DNA from 2 places in the Geobacillus sp. BMUD genome. Region 2 is predicted to be linked to the other one. Evidence: riboswitches for the same ligand, from Rfam matches in the RefSeq annotation. Region 2 holds a riboswitch; the other holds the start of a gene.
The links. A riboswitch is a leader RNA that binds a small molecule or an ion and turns the genes downstream of it on or off. The one in region 2 is predicted to bind S-adenosylmethionine.
Positions count from the first base shown of each region.

Region 1 (7,811 bases), on a different contig from region 2:
AACTCCGGATTCGCCGATGTGTTTGTCGTCTATGCGAAAGTCGACGGCCAGCATTTCACAGCCTTTATCGTTGAGCGCGATTTCCCGGGCGTTTCAACCGGTCCGGAAGAGAAGAAAATGGGGATCAAAAGCTCATCGACGCGGACGCTCATTTTGCAAGACGTGCCGGTGCCGAAAGAAAACGTGCTCGGTGAAATCGGCAAAGGCCATGTCATCGCCTTCAATATTTTGAACATCGGCCGCTACAAGCTCGGGTTGGGGGCGGTTGGGGGCGCGAAACGGGCGTTTGAGATCACGGTCAAATACGCCAATCAGCGCCAACAATTCAAACGTCCGATTTCGCAGTTTACGCTGACGCAGGAAAAATTGGCGACGATGGCGTCGCGTCTGTATGCCGCCGAAAGCTCGGTGTACCGCACGGTCGGCTTGTTCGATGAACGAATGGGCCTGCTTGATGCAGAAAAAGCGAAAGATGGCAAGGAAGTGGCGAAGTCGATCGCCGAATATGCGATCGAGTGCTCACTGAACAAGTTTTTTGCGACGGAAGTGCTCGATTACATCGTCGATGAAGGCGTGCAAATCCATGGCGGCTACGGCTTTATGCAAGAATACGAAATCGAGCGCGCCTACCGCGATTCGCGCATCAACCGCATTTTTGAGGGAACGAACGAAATCAACCGCCTGCTCGTGCCGGGCATGTACTTGAAAAAAGCGTTAAAAGGCGAGCTGCCGCTTTTCCAAAAAGCGCAGCAGCTTCAGGAAGAACTCATGATGATGACCGCAGAAGAGCCAGGGACGGGCGCGCTGGAACAAGAGAAATACTTGGTGCGCAACGCGAAAAAAATCGCCTTGATGGTCGCCGGCTTAGCGGCGCAAAAATACGGCCAGCGCATTGAAGAAGAGCAAGAAGTGCTCGTCAACATCGCCGACATCGTCTCGAACATTTACGCGATGGAATCGGCGCTCTTGCGCACGGAAAAAGCGATTCAAGCGAGCGGTGAGGAGAAAAACAAGCAAAAAGTGCTGTACACGCAAATTTTCTGCCAAGAGGCGTTCAATGAAATTGAAGCCCATGCGAAAGAGACGCTCGTCGCCGTGGAACAAGGCGACACGCTGCGGATGATGCTCGCCGCGCTCCGCCGGCTGACGCGCCATACGCCGATCAACGTGATCGCGAAAAAACGCGAAGCGGCTGCCGCGCTCATTGAAGCCGAACGGTATATTGTGTGATAATGGGAAGTGCCAGGCAGACTGCCTGGTGCTTCTTTTCTTCTTGATCGTCCAAACAGCGGAAATGAAAGGGGGAGTGAAGATGGCGCTCACGCTCTATTGGTATCCAAAATGCGGAACGTGCCGGAAGGCGAAAAAATGGTTGGATGAACACGGCATTGAGGTGCAAACGGTGCATTTGGTCGACGAGCCGCTGACGAAAGAGCAGCTCGCCGACCTGCACCGGAAAAGCGGGCTGCCGCTCAAAAAATTTTTCAATACAAGCGGCATGAAATACCGTGAGCTTGGCTTGAAGGACCGGCTCGATGGCGCCTCGGAAGACGAGATGCTCGATTGGCTCGCCTCGGACGGGATGTTGGTCAAACGGCCGATTTTAACAGACGGCGAGCGGGTCGTCGTGGGCTTTCGCGAACAAGAATACGAGGCGTTTTTCGCGGAGAAGGCATAAAAATTTTTGCAAAATCGGGTGAATTCAGTGAGTTTTTGCGGAAAATCGGTTATGATGAAAAAGGATACATTTTGTCGCGATGGAGGGATTGGATGAACACGCCAAAAGAACTTCGTTACACAAAAGAGCATGAATGGGTGCGCGTGGAAGGAGAGAACGTGCGCGTCGGCATTACGGATTACGCCCAATCGGAGCTTGGCGACATCGTCTTTGTCGAGCTGCCGGAAGTCGGAACCGAAATTACGGCCAACGAGCCGTTCGGCAGCGTTGAATCGGTGAAAACCGTCTCGGAACTGTATGCACCGATCAGCGGCACGGTCGTTGAAGTGAACGAAGCGTTAAACGATAATCCAGAATATGTGAATGAATCGCCGTATGAAAAAGCGTGGATGATCGTCGTCAAACCGAACGATTTGAGCGAAATTGACAACTTGTTGACGGCCGAGCAATACGAAGCGATGATCAACGAAGGATAAACGTTCCTGCAATCTTCGCTTCGATTCGGGCACTCTATACATACCGGAATGTGATTGAAAAAGGGGTGCTCGCGATGGTGTTGCAAACGAAGCACATGGATGTCACGGAACGGATCATCGGCAAACTGAACGGCCGCTCGCTGGAATTGTACGAGGAAGGAGAGCTCATCGGGCGCCTTCCGCTTCCAGCGGCCGTCCCGTTGAAAAATGGATATATCGAACAAAACGGGAGAATTTTCAAACAGGTGACCGCTACCGTTGAACCGGACCAAAAATATGTTGACTGCGACGGGGAAGCGGGCTGGTGTTGAAAGGCAACGGTGCGATGCCGTTGCTTTTCTTTTTCCACCTTTCGCCGGCGCGGGGCATACAATATCGTATCTCCTTTTGAAGTAGGTGGGTCGGACATGCGACGCGTGGAAAAAGTGATCATTGTGGAAGGGCGATCGGACAAGCAAAAGGTGGCGGCCGTCCTGAATGAGCCTGTCGTCATTCTTTGCACGAACGGCACGATCAGCGACGCGCGTTTGGAAGAATGGGCTGATGAGCTGGAAGGATATGATGTGTACTTATTGGCGGATGCCGATGAAGCGGGGGAAAAATTGCGCCGCCAGTTTCGCCGCATGTTTCCAGAGGCAGAGCATATTTACATTGACCGGGCGTACCGTGAAGTGGCGGCCGCCCCGATTTGGCACTTGGCGCAAGTGCTGTTGCGCGCCGATTTCGACGTCCGCATCGAATTGCTCATGAGAGGGGGAGGGGAGTGAAAGCGATCGACCGAAACGATGTCAAGCGAGTGGTGGAAAGCGAGCCGCTTCTCGTCCTTTACTTGTATACCCCGCTGTGCGGCACGTGCCAGCTGGCGCGGCGGATGCTCACGGTGGTGGAGCAGTTGTTTCCGGCGCTGCCGTTTTACGAAACGGACATCAACTATATCCCTGAGCAGGCGGTTGCGTGGAAAATCGAAAGCGTTCCTTGCCTGCTTCTTTTTGTGAACGGAACGATCGCGGGCAAGTGGTATGCCTTTCATTCCGTTCCGTATTTGTATGAAGTGATTCAAACTTGTTTGCCGCCCCAGTGATCCGCCTTTTTTTGACGCCATTTGACACATTTCTTGGGAAATGACAAAAACGGCGTTGTTTCGCCAACATCGTTGTCGAGATTTTTGTAAAGGATTTCCCTCTTCCAGATGGAAATGAAAGAAACATAAGGAAATGGGGGAGGGAGATATCCATGGAAATGCGTGAATTGATCGGGAAGTTCGTGGAACGGATGCAAGTGTTGCGCCATTTGTTGCCGATTTTGCCGGATGAACAGCTGTGCGTTCGGTTTGAAAGCGGGGATGAAACCGTGCTGTTGGTGGTTGGCAAGGAGTCGTCTGCGGCGGAGATGGAACACGATGAACGGAAAACATTGACGATTAGAGGTTCCAAAGCATCGCTCGCATCGCTGTTGAACGGTGAACTGAAGTTGCAGCAGCTCGTTCGGTTGCAAGAAGTGCACGTGTCAGGAAGCTTCCGCCATCTATTGCTTCTCGAGTCGCTCCTCCATTTGGCCAAGCCGTATCGGCATGTTGGGTAAAAAATGATTGACAGCATTCGACAGGCGATGATACAATCACAATCGTAACCAATTGAATAGGTGATTGTTGCGCTCTTATCAAGAGAGGTGGAGGGATGTGCCCAATGAAGCCCGGCAACCGTCAGCGCATGCGCTGAAATGGTGCCAATTCACACAAAGCGGCCTGCTTTGAGAGATAAGAGACGGAATGGTGCACAATACCTTTCTGTTCTCTTTGCGGGCAGAAAGGTTTTCTTTTTGCGCTTTGCCGTCTTGAGGGGAAGGAAGGTGAAACAATGATTGCACTCGAGCAGGTGACAAAAATTTATCAAGCGGCCAACGGCTCGGTCACGGCCGTCGACAACGTGTCGATTGACATTCGCGAAGGGGAAATTTTCGGCATCATCGGCTACAGCGGCGCGGGGAAAAGCACGCTCATCCGGCTGCTGAATGGACTTGAGAAGCCGACGAGCGGCCGGGTGATCGTCGCCGGCCGCGATATGACGCGCGTGAAAGGTCGGGAGCTGCGCAAGGCGCGCCAAGAAATTGGGATGATTTTTCAGCATTTCAACTTGCTTTGGTCGCGCACCGTCAGGGAAAACATCGCTTTTCCGCTTGAAATTGCCGGCGTTCCGAAAGAGGAGCGGAACAAGCGGGTGGATGAGCTGATCGAACTCGTCGGCCTTTCCGGGCGCGAGGACGCCTACCCGGCGCAGCTGAGCGGCGGACAAAAGCAGCGGGTCGGCATCGCCCGCGCGCTCGCCAACAATCCGAAAGTTTTGCTTTGCGATGAGGCGACGTCGGCGTTGGATCCGCAGACGACCGATGCGATTTTGGACTTGCTCGTTGACATCAACAAGCGGCTCGGGCTGACGATTGTGCTCATCACCCATGAAATGCACGTCATCCGTAAAATTTGCGACCGCGTCGCGGTGATGGAAAGCGGCAAAATCGTCGAGCAAGGCGACGTGCTGCATGTGTTCCGGAACCCGCAGCAGCCGATTACGAAACGGTTCGTCCAACAATTGATCGAGCCCGAGGAGACGGAAGAGGCGATTTCCCATTTGTTTGGCCAATACCCGAACGGGGTGATCGCGCAGCTGACGTTCGTCGGCGCGGCCGCCGGGAAGCCGCTCATCACCGAAGTGGTGCGCCAGTTTGCCGTCGATGTCAACATTTTGCAAGGGAAAATTTCGCAAACCCATCAAGGCGCCTATGGGGTGCTGTTCGTTCACCTCGACGGGGCGGCGGATGAAATCGGCCGGGCGCTTGACTATATTCAACGCCAGCAAGTGGCGGTGGAGGTGATTCACGATGCTCGCTAACCTCCTGCCGAACGTGCAATGGGAGACGATGTGGGCGGCGACGGTCGAGACGCTGTACATGACCGGGATGGCGGTGGCGGCCACCTTCGTCCTTGGGATCGTTCTTGGCTTGCTGTTATTTTTGACGGCAAAGGGCAATCTATGGGAAAACCGATGGATCAATGCGGTCATCGCCGCGTTTGTGAATATTTTCCGCTCCATTCCGTTCATTATTTTAATTATTTTGCTCATTCCGTTTACGAAATGGCTCGTCGGGACGATGCTTGGCGCCAATGCGGCGCTGCCGGCGCTCATTATCGGGGCCGCGCCGTTTTATGCCCGCATGGTCGAAATCGCGCTTCGTGAAATTGATAAAGGCGTCATCGAAGCGGCGCAGGCGATGGGCGCCTCGACGTGGACGATCATTTGGAAAGTGCTCTTGCCCGAATCGCTGCCGGCGCTTGTCTCCGGCATTACGGTGACGGCGGTGTCGCTCGTCAGCTATACGGCGATGGCCGGGGTCATCGGCGCTGGCGGGCTTGGGAACTTGGCGTATTTGGAAGGGTTCCAGCGCAACCATAACGATGTGACGTTTGTCGCGACCGTATTGGTGCTCGTCATTGTATTTGTCATTCAGGCCATCGGTGACTTTGTCACTGCAAAAATCGATAAACGATAAAGGAGGAACAACGGATGAAAAAATGGCTGGGTGTTTTGTTCGCTGCGATGCTTGTGTTCGCTTTGGCGGCATGCGGCGGCAACAAGAACGACAACGCGGAAGGCGGCAAATTGGTAAAGCTGAAAGTCGGCGCGTCGAACGTGCCGCATGCGGAAATTTTGGAAAAAGCGAAACCGATTTTGAAGAAAAAAGGCATCGACTTGGAGATCATCACGTTCCAAGATTACATCTTGCCGAACAAAGCATTGGCTGAGAAGCAAATCGACGCAAACTATTTCCAACACATTCCGTATTTAGAATCGCAAAAGAAAGAATACGGCTATGATTTCGTCAACGCCGGCGGCATTCATATCGAGCCGATCGGCCTGTATTCGAAAAAATACAAAAGCATTGAAGAATTGCCCGACGGTGCGACCATCATCATGAGCAACTCGGTCGCCGACCACGGCCGCATTTTGTCGATGCTGCAAGAAAAAGGGCTCATTAAGCTGAAACCGGGCGTCGATAAAACGAAAGCGACGGTCAATGATATCATTGAAAATCCGAAACATTTGAAATTTAAAGCCGATGTCGACGCTGGGCTGCTGCCGCAAATTTACAAAAACGGCGAAGGCGATGCGGTGCTGATCAATGCCAACTATGCGTTGGACGCCGGCTTGGATCCGGCGAAAGACCCGATCGCCGTTGAGTCGCCGAAAAACAATCCGTATGTGAACATTGTCGCCGTGCGCAAAGGCGATGAAAACCGGAAGGAAATCAAAACATTGGTCGAAGTGCTGCAATCGAAAGAAATTCAAGATTTCATCAAAGAAAAATACCATGGTGCCGTCATTCCGGCAGCGGAAAACAATCAATAACGGGAGTGTTTCGCTCCCGTTATTTCTTTTTCGCCAGCCGCTCTAAAATGGCAACGAGCAGCAAAATGATGAGGCAATTTTGAAGCGCGACAACGGCGGTTAAGCTGAATGAGCCCTCTCCGCTTTCGCCAAGGGCAGCGCTCATCGCCATCCAGACGATGAACGAACCGGCGGCGGCCGTCACGAAAAACACGATCCAACGGGCCATGTTGATCTCCTCCTTTTTCCGATGTTATTCGCCGTTTAATTTGTGGTTCCTGCATGCATACTAACAGCAGAAACGGACAAAGGAGGAAAACGAAGATGAACAACGGCACACAGTCATCGGTCGAATCGGCGCTTCGCCACTACAAAGAAGGGCTTGGGGCGTTCACCCAAAAGCTTCCGAACGTAGCGGAGCGATTTAACGCCTTTACGGAAGCTTGCTTTGCCGAGGGGGCGCTGTCGAAAAAGGAAAAGCAGCTGATCGCTCTTGGCATCAGCTTGGCGACGCAAGATGAGTATTGCACGATTTATCACACGAAAGGATGCGTTGATGAAGGGGCATCGGAACAAGAAATCTTGGAAGCGTGCGCGGTGGCGGCCGCTTTTGGCGGCGGGGCGGCGATGAGCCAGGCGGTGACGCTCGTGCAAGAATGCCTCCGCGAGCTGCGGACGACTCACTAGACTCCGGAAAAAAACGGGGTCTTTTTTTTGCAAAAACTCGTACAAGCTTACGGTTTTCGTGTAAAATAAATAAAAGATGCGGTTTTTCACACGGCCATCGTGAAAAACAGAGCAGGGAAGTTGCAGGCAGTTTTCATTTGTTATAAAATTGTAATGAGAATAAAATGAGAATGAGCGATCGCTAGAAGACAAGCGAGCGAACTGACTCTCAATCGGGAATTGGAGGTATGCTGCATGGCAGTCTTGACGATTCGTAATCTCCACGTCGCCGTGGAGGGAAAAGAGATTTTAAAAGGAGTGGACTTGGAAGTCAAAGGCGGGGAAATCCACGCCATCATGGGTCCGAACGGGACGGGGAAATCGACGCTGGCATCGGCCATTATGGGCCATCCGAAATATGAAGTGACAGAAGGATCGGTGACGCTTGACGGCCAAAACGTCCTCGAGATGGAAGTCGACGAGCGGGCGCGTGCCGGCCTGTTTTTGGCCATGCAATATCCGAGCGAAATCAGTGGGGTGACGAACGCCGACTTTTTGCGGGCCGCCATTAACGCCCGGCTTGGCGAAGGCAACGAAATTTCGCTCATGAAA
Region 1 covers NZ_SDLA01000008.1:56,263-64,073, forward strand. The annotation lists gene ETC05_RS10710 (acyl-CoA dehydrogenase family protein) at 1-1,230, shown strand, start outside; gene ETC05_RS10715 (arsenate reductase family protein) at 1,313-1,678, shown strand; gene gcvH (glycine cleavage system protein GcvH) at 1,771-2,154, shown strand; gene ETC05_RS10725 (YusG family protein) at 2,229-2,465, shown strand; gene ETC05_RS10730 (toprim domain-containing protein) at 2,562-2,921, shown strand; gene ETC05_RS10735 (thioredoxin family protein) at 2,918-3,235, shown strand; gene ETC05_RS10740 (sterol-binding protein) at 3,388-3,735, shown strand; SAM riboswitch class I at 3,808-3,917, shown strand; gene ETC05_RS10745 (methionine ABC transporter ATP-binding protein) at 4,011-5,039, shown strand; gene ETC05_RS10750 (methionine ABC transporter permease) at 5,029-5,697, shown strand; gene ETC05_RS10755 (MetQ/NlpA family ABC transporter substrate-binding protein) at 5,712-6,554, shown strand; gene ETC05_RS10760 (hypothetical protein) at 6,574-6,762, opposite strand; gene ETC05_RS10765 (carboxymuconolactone decarboxylase family protein) at 6,858-7,220, shown strand; gene sufC (Fe-S cluster assembly ATPase SufC) at 7,455-7,811, shown strand, end outside.
Region 1: another riboswitch for S-adenosylmethionine. It lies ahead of ETC05_RS10745 (methionine ABC transporter ATP-binding protein); the one in region 2 lies ahead of mtnK (S-methyl-5-thioribose kinase).

Region 2 (7,811 bases):
CGACAAGCTCTTTGACGCAATCTTGCGGACCGAGGAGCGCCGCGGCGGCTGCTTCCTGGATGGCACCGAACAAGCTGACGTACAAATGATCCTGCAAAAGCTCAAGCGCCTGAATGATCCGCTCGTTGCCGACGGCAAATGCAACGCGCCAGCCGGCCATATTGTATGTTTTCGAAAAGGTGTAAATCTCGACGCCGACGTCTTTCGCCCCATCGGCTTCCAAGAAGCTGACCGGTTTTCGGCCGTCAAAGCCGATCGCCCCATAAGCGAAATCGTGCACAACGGCAATGCCGTATTTCCCAGCAAACGCCACCGTCTCCGCGAAAAATTCTTTTGTCGCCGTCGCACCGGTCGGATTGTTTGGATAGTTTAAAAACATCAGCTTCGCCTGGTCGGCGATCGACGCCGGAATGGCTTCGTAATCCGGTAAGAACCCGTTTTCCGAAGAAAGCGGCAGCATCTCCATCCGCGCACGAGCAAGCGCGATCCCCGACCAATAGTCGGGATAGCCTGGATCCGGAACAAGCACCACATCACCCGGGTTGACGAGACAAAGCGGCAGCTCGACAAGCCCGGCCTTGCCGCCGAACAAAATGGCGACTTCGCGGGCTGGGTCAATCTTCACCCCATATTCACGTGCGTAAAACGCGGCGATGGCTTCTTTCAAAAAGGAGTAGCCTTGAAACGGCGAATATTTATGGTATTTCGGATTGGCCGCCGCCCGCTGCATCGCCTCAACGATATGCTTGGGCGTCGGCTGGTCCGGATTGCCCTGCCCTAAATTGATCACGTCGCATCCGGCTTTGATTTTCTCCCCAACTTTTGCGACAAGCGAGGCGAAAAATTGCTTTGGCAGCTGCTCAAGCAGCTCGGAAAAAGGAAATTCCATCGTCATCGCCCACACCTTCTTGAAAAATTCTTGAAATTCTAGTGCAAAATCATATATCGTAAAAAGCAAAATGTAAAGCAAATTTTTTATTGGGGTGAAACACAATGACCATCCGCATCGCTTGCCTCCAACTCGATATCGCGTTTGGCGATCCACAAACAAACGAACAGCGAGCCGAAACAGCCGTGCAATCCGCCGCCAAGGACGGCGCTGACATCATCGTCCTGCCGGAGCTATGGACGACCGGTTACGATTTAACGCGCTTAGATGAGATTGCCGATGACAACGCCGAACGGACGAAAGTATTCGTCTCCCGCCTGGCGCAAACGTACGGTGTTCATTTCGTCGCCGGCTCGGTCGCTAAAAAAACAGCAACCGGCGTGACGAACACGATGATCGTGGCTGACCGGAGCGGTCAAATCGTCAGTGAATACAGCAAGCTTCATCTGTTTCGGCTGATGGATGAACATTTGTATTTGCAGCCGGGAAGCAGCTTAGGTTTGTTTTCGCTCGACGGGGTTTCGTGCGCCGGGGTCATCTGCTATGACATCCGCTTTCCGGAGTGGATTCGCGCCCACACCTTAGCCGGGGCGGAAGTGCTGTTTGTCGTCGCCGAATGGCCGCTTCCCCGCCTGCACCATTGGCGGACGCTCCTGATGGCGCGGGCGATTGAAAACCAATGCTACGTCATCGCCTGCAACCGGGCGGGGCGCGACCCGAACAACGTGTTCGCCGGACATTCGCTCATCATTGATCCATGGGGCGAAGTGATCGCCGAGGCGGATGAGAAGCCTGGCATGGTCGCGGCGGACATTGACCCTGCGCTCGTTGCGGACGTCCGTACGCGCATCCCAGTATTTGCCGACCGCCGGCCGCATGACTACGAAGCGGCAAAAAAATTTTTCAAAACGTATTGACAATCGATGGATCGACCATGTATCATTCGAATCAAGCAACCAAACGATTGGGAACATCGCGAAAATTCCCAAAATTGAATACGAGAAACCGGTACTCTTATCAAGAGTTGGCTGAGGGAATTGGCCCAATGAAGCCCAGCAACCGACCGTAATGCTATCGTGAGATAGGGCGCACGCCAAGGGCGGCGCCGGAAGCGTTATGCTTCCGCAGGGCACGGTGCTAAGTCCAACAGAAAGACCGATGTCTTTCTGAAAGATAAGAGGCGCGAAGAATCCATGAATCTTCAAGCCTCTTTCATATGCGAAAGAGGCTTTTTCATTTGCCGAAAACGCCGAACTTCTGGTGCAGCGTCAACATCGGCATTTGAAAATGAGCGAAATGAAAAAAGGGGGAACATGAATATGACGACTGTGCAAACATCGGTTTACGAACCGCTGACCGAACCAAAGGCGGTGGCGCTCGCTGTCCGCCTCGGCTTGTTCCGCGACGGGGCGCCGCTTCTGTGCCGTGAGATCGGCGACGGAAACTTGAACCTTGTTTTTCATATCGTTGACCAAGCAACAAAGCAAGGCGTCATCATCAAACAAGCGCTGCCGTACGCGAAAGTTGTCGGGGAAAGCTGGCCGCTTACGTTAAAGCGCGCCGTCATTGAAAGCAACGCGCTGCGCACGTTTGCCAGCTATGTGCCGCAATACGTCCCGAAAGTCTACTATTCTGACGAATCGCTCGCCATCACGGTGATGGAAGATTTGTCTCGCCTGCAAATCGCGCGCAAAGGGCTGATCGAAGGGAAAACGTACCCGCTGTTGTCGCGGCATATCGGCGAATTCATCGCCAAAACGGCGTTTTACACGTCTGATTTCGGCATGAACCAGCAGGAGAAAAAGAAACTGGCGCAAAACTTCGTCAATCCGGAACTGTGCAAAATTACGGAAGACCTTGTCTTTACCGATCCGTTTTTCGACCATGACACGAACAACTTTGAGGACGAATTGCGCCCAGACGTTGAAGCGCTTTGGCAAGATGACCGCCTCCGCCTCGAAGCAGCGAAGCTGAAGCGCAAGTTTTTAACTGAAGCGGATGTACTGCTGCACGGAGACTTACACACTGGCAGCATTTTCGCCAGCGACGACGAAACGAAAGTGATCGACCCGGAATTCGCCTTTTACGGCCCGATCGGGTTTGACCTTGGCCAATTTTTCGCCAACTTGCTGTTAAATGCGTTGTCCCGCCCTGAATCGGAGCGCCGTCCGCTCTTTGATCATATCGACCGGACGTGGGACGTTTTTAAGTCTGTATTCTCGGAGCTTTGGCGCACCGAAAGCGTCGAAACGTACGCCGCGACGCCCGGACTGCTTGATGAGGTGCTGCGGCAGGCGTTCGTTGACGCCGTCGGTTTTGCCGGCTGCGAAGTCATCCGCCGGACGATCGGCCTCGCCCATGTGGCGGATCTCGACGGCATTGAACAAAAAGACGAACGGCTCGCTGCGAAACGGCACGCGCTCCGTCTCGGTCGCCGCCTGATCGTTGAGCGCACCGAACTGGCGGGAACGGACGGCTTCCGCCGCCTGTTCGTCGAAACGGAACGATGACACCCTCTGCCCGGGCCGGCCGTCCAACGCCAGCCCAGGCCAATCGACCAACCGAGAAAGGAAGACGACGATGAACTCATTTGTCATCCCGCGCTCTGTCGAATGGCGCGAGACGCATATCACGATTTTAAACCAGCAAAAACTGCCATCGGTCACCGAATACATCGACTTGCGTACAATCGAAGACGTCCATGAAGCGATCGCGACGTTGAAAGTGCGCGGGGCGCCGGCGATCGGCATCACGGCTGCCTACGGCTTGGCGCTCGCCGCCTCGCGCTATGAAACCGAAGCGGTGGACGAATTTCAGCGCCGCTTGCAACAAGACCGCGACTACTTAGCGAGCGCGCGCCCGACGGCCGTCAACTTGTTTTGGGCGCTCGACCGGCTCGTCGCCGCCGCGAACAGCGCCGCTTCCGTCAACGAAGCGAAAACAACGCTCATTCACGAAGCGATCCGCATCCAAATCGAAGATGAGGATGTGTGTCGCCGCATCGGTGAATACGCCTTGTCCCTTTTCCGCCCGGGCGACCGGGTGATGACGATTTGCAACGCCGGTTCGATCGCCACCGCCCGCTACGGGACGGCGCTCGCCCCGTTTTATTTGGCGAAAGAAAAAAGAATCGAGCTGTCCGTCTACGCCCTTGAGACACGTCCCGTTTTGCAAGGGGCGCGCCTGACCACATGGGAGCTGATGCAAGCAGGCGTCGATGTGACGCTTATTACCGACAACATGGCGGCGCAAACGATCAAGGCGAAACACATTAACGCCATCATCGTCGGCGCCGACCGGATCGCGCGAAACGGCGACACGGCGAACAAAATCGGCACGTTCGGTCTCGCTTTGCTCGCCCAATCGTTCGGCATTCCGTTTTACGTCGCCGCCCCGCTGTCAACGATCGACATCAAGACAAAAACAGGGGCGGACATCCCGATTGAAGAGCGCCATCCGGACGAAGTGACCCATCTCGCCGGCGTGCGCATCGCCCCGGAAGGCGTCAACGTGTACAACCCGGCGTTTGACGTGACGCCAAACGAACTCATTACCGCCATCATTACCGAAAAAGGCATCGTCCGCGGCCGTTACGAAACGGCGCTGCCATCGTTATTCGCAAAGGAGGAGCACCATGAAACAATTTAAGGCCTTATCGTTCCTTTTTCTTCTTTTCTTTGCTGTGTTCTCCATCGTAGCCGGCTGCACGAACGAGCAAGACGCCATGAGCGCCAAGCCGGCCAATGAAACGAAACAAACGAACAACAACGACGACGCATCGTCCAACAGCTCAACCGCCGCGAGCAGCGAGCAGGCGGCCATTCCGGAAAAACTGAAAAAACCGGTGAAAATCGCCGCCATTATGCAACTGTCGATCGGCACATTCTCCTCGCAATACATCGCCGGCGTGAAAGAACAAGTGCAAAAATTCGGCGGCGAAGTGCAAATTTACAACGCCGACAACGATTTGACAAAGATGGCATCGTATGTTGAAACGGCCATTACGCAAAATGTGGACGCCATTTTGCTTGACCACGGCCGCGCCGATGCGCTCGAAGGTCCGGTAAAAAAAGCCGTCGCCAAAGGCATTCCGGTTGTGGCGTTTGACAACGATTTGAACATTCCCGGCGTCACCGTCATCGACCAAGACGACTATAGCCTCGCTTGGAAAACATTAAAGACGCTCGCCGAAGATTTAAACGGCGAGGGCAACATCGTCACGATTTGGGTCGGCGGCTTTACCCCAATGGAACGGCGCCACGTCATTTATGAGGCGTTCAAAAAACGCTACCCGAACATTAAGGAAGTTGCCAAATTCGGTACAGCGAGCGCCAACACCGCGCTGGACACGCAAACGCAAATGGAAGCCATCTTGAAAAAATACCCGAACAAAGGCGACATTGACGCCGTCTTCGCGACATGGGACGAGTTCGCCAAAGGGGCGACGCGCGCGATCGAGCAAGCCGGGCGCACGGAAATTAAAGTGTACGGCATCGATTTGAGCGATGAAGATTTGCAAATGATCCAAAAACCGAACAGCCCGTGGGTGGCGACGACGGCGACGGATCCGGCGGAAGTCGGCCGCGTGCAAGTTCGCTTTGCCTACCAAAAAATTGCTGGTGAAAAAACGCCGAACATTTACTCGCTCGAGCCGCATTTAGTGAAACGGTCCGACCTGCCGGACAAACAAGTATCGATGAGCGATCTCTCGCAATACATCCCGGGCTGGGGGCAATCGAACGTCGCCATCTCGCCGTGGATGAAAACGTTGGAAGCTCAGGTGAACAAAAAATGAACGGGTTGTCAATGCGGGGCATGGAAAAATCGTTTGGCGCCGTGCGCGTGCTTGACGGCGTGGACTTCGACGTTCGTCCGGGCGAAGTCCACGCCCTTTTAGGCATGAACGGCGCCGGCAAAAGCACGCTGATGAACATGTTGGCCGGCGCCATTTCGCCTGATGCCGGCACGATCGCAATCGACGGCGCCCCATGCGCGTTTTCCTCGCCGTTTGACGCGAAACGAGCCGGCATCGGCTTTGTCGTGCAAGAAGTCGACACAGCGCTGTTTCCTGGTTTGCCAGTGTACGAAAACATCGCCGCCGATGAACTCGCTCGCGCCACGCAGCGGCCGATCCGTTCGCTGCGCCAAGAAAAAGAGCGGGCGGCTGCTCTCCTTCGCCGCGTCGGCCTTTCCATCCCGCCGACGAAGCTCGTGCGCGACTGTTCACTCCACGAAAAGCAGCTGATCGTGCTCGCGAAAGTGCTGTCATCCGACGCGCGCTACATCATTTTGGACGAACCGACCGCGGCGCTGAGCGAGGCGGAAACGAAGCGGCTGTTTGCCATCATTCATGAGCTGAAACAGCAAGGCGTCGGCTTTATTTATATTTCTCATAAGCTGAAAGAAGTGCAAGAAATCGCTGACCGGCTGACGATTTTGCGCGACGGCCGCGTCGTCTATCAAGGCGCGGCCGACAGCCTGTCGCTTGAAGACATCGTCCTGCATATGACCGGGACGAAGCGAAGAACGTCTGCCAAACAGGCGCGCACGTCCGGGGGCGACATCGCCTTTGCCGCCCGCGGAATCACGATTGACAAAACCGGCACGACCGTCGACCTATACGCCCATCGCGGCGAAATTGTCGGCATCGCCGGCTTGGTCGGCGCCGGCAAGACGGAGCTTGCTGAAAGCTTGATCGCCCATCGAAAAACGGCGGGCGAATGGGAAATCGAGGGGCGGCGCTATGTATTCTCGTCACCTTACGAAGCCATCGAAGCCGGACTTTGCCTCATTCCCGAAGAGCGGCGCAAACAAGGGCTGTTTTTGCCCGAATCGGTGCGGGCAAACATCACCGTGCGCCTTCTTTCCCACCTGACGCGCTGGCAATGGATCAAGCGGGCACAAGAAGCGGAAGCCGCCAATGCTCTCGTGCGCTCGCTCGCCATCCATCCGCCGTCAAGCGCCACAGCCATCCGCCATTTGAGCGGCGGCAACCAGCAAAAAGTCGTGATCGGCAAATGGCTGAACACGAACGCGCGCGTCTTTTTGTTCGACGAGCCGACGAAAGGGATCGATGTCCACGCGAAGCAGGACGTGTTTGCCATCATTCGCTCCCTTGCCGATGAAGGAAAAACGGTGCTGTACTTTTCCAGTGAATTTCAAGAGCTTCTTGACATTTGCGACACCATCTACGTGATGGTCGACGGTCGGCTGCTCGCTCGCCTGCCGGCCGCTGAACTCACGTACGAGCAGCTTGTTTATTATTGCAGCGGAGGTGAAATCGATGAATCAGCCGGCCGTTTCCGCGACGCCGTCGAAAAAAACGGCGCCGTCTATTCTTGAGTTTTTGTATAAACATGGGACATTGCTCGCCATTCTGGCCGTGATCGCCTATTTTGGCATCACGCAAGACCGGTTTTTCACGTATGAAAACTTCAGCGACATTTTGCGTTCGATTTCGATCGTGACGCTCGTGGCGATCGGCATCACGTTTTCGCTCATCGTTGACGGCTTCGATTTATCGGTCGGGTCAACGGTCAGCCTTGCGACGATCGCCAGTGCGGCGGCGCTTGTTCTGTATCGCCAAGAAATTTTCGTCACCTTGCTCGTGCCGCTGTTGCTCGGCGTCGCCGTCGGACTGCTCAACTCGCTCTTGATCGTCAAATTCAAATTGCCGGATTTGCTTGCAACATTGGCGACGATGTACGCCATCAACGGGGTACAGCTCACCTATACGAAAGGATTTTCGATTTATAACGATATGCCGCTGCCAGACGGCGGCACGGCGCCGGGCAAATTCATCCCTTCCTTTCTATTTATCGGCCAAGGAGAGCTGTTCGGCGTGCCGTTTTCCGTTTTGCTGATGCTGTTTGTCGTTATAGCTGCCCATTTGTTTTTGACATACACCAAACCGGGGCGCCTC
Region 2 covers NZ_SDLA01000001.1:74,128-81,938, reverse strand. The annotation lists gene ETC05_RS00365 (pyridoxal phosphate-dependent aminotransferase) at 1-895, opposite strand, end outside; gene ETC05_RS00360 (carbon-nitrogen family hydrolase) at 994-1,806, shown strand; SAM riboswitch class I at 1,901-2,069, shown strand; gene mtnK (S-methyl-5-thioribose kinase) at 2,209-3,399, shown strand; gene mtnA (S-methyl-5-thioribose-1-phosphate isomerase) at 3,470-4,537, shown strand; gene ETC05_RS00345 (sugar ABC transporter substrate-binding protein) at 4,524-5,684, shown strand; gene ETC05_RS00340 (sugar ABC transporter ATP-binding protein) at 5,681-7,231, shown strand; gene ETC05_RS00335 (ABC transporter permease) at 7,173-7,811, shown strand, end outside.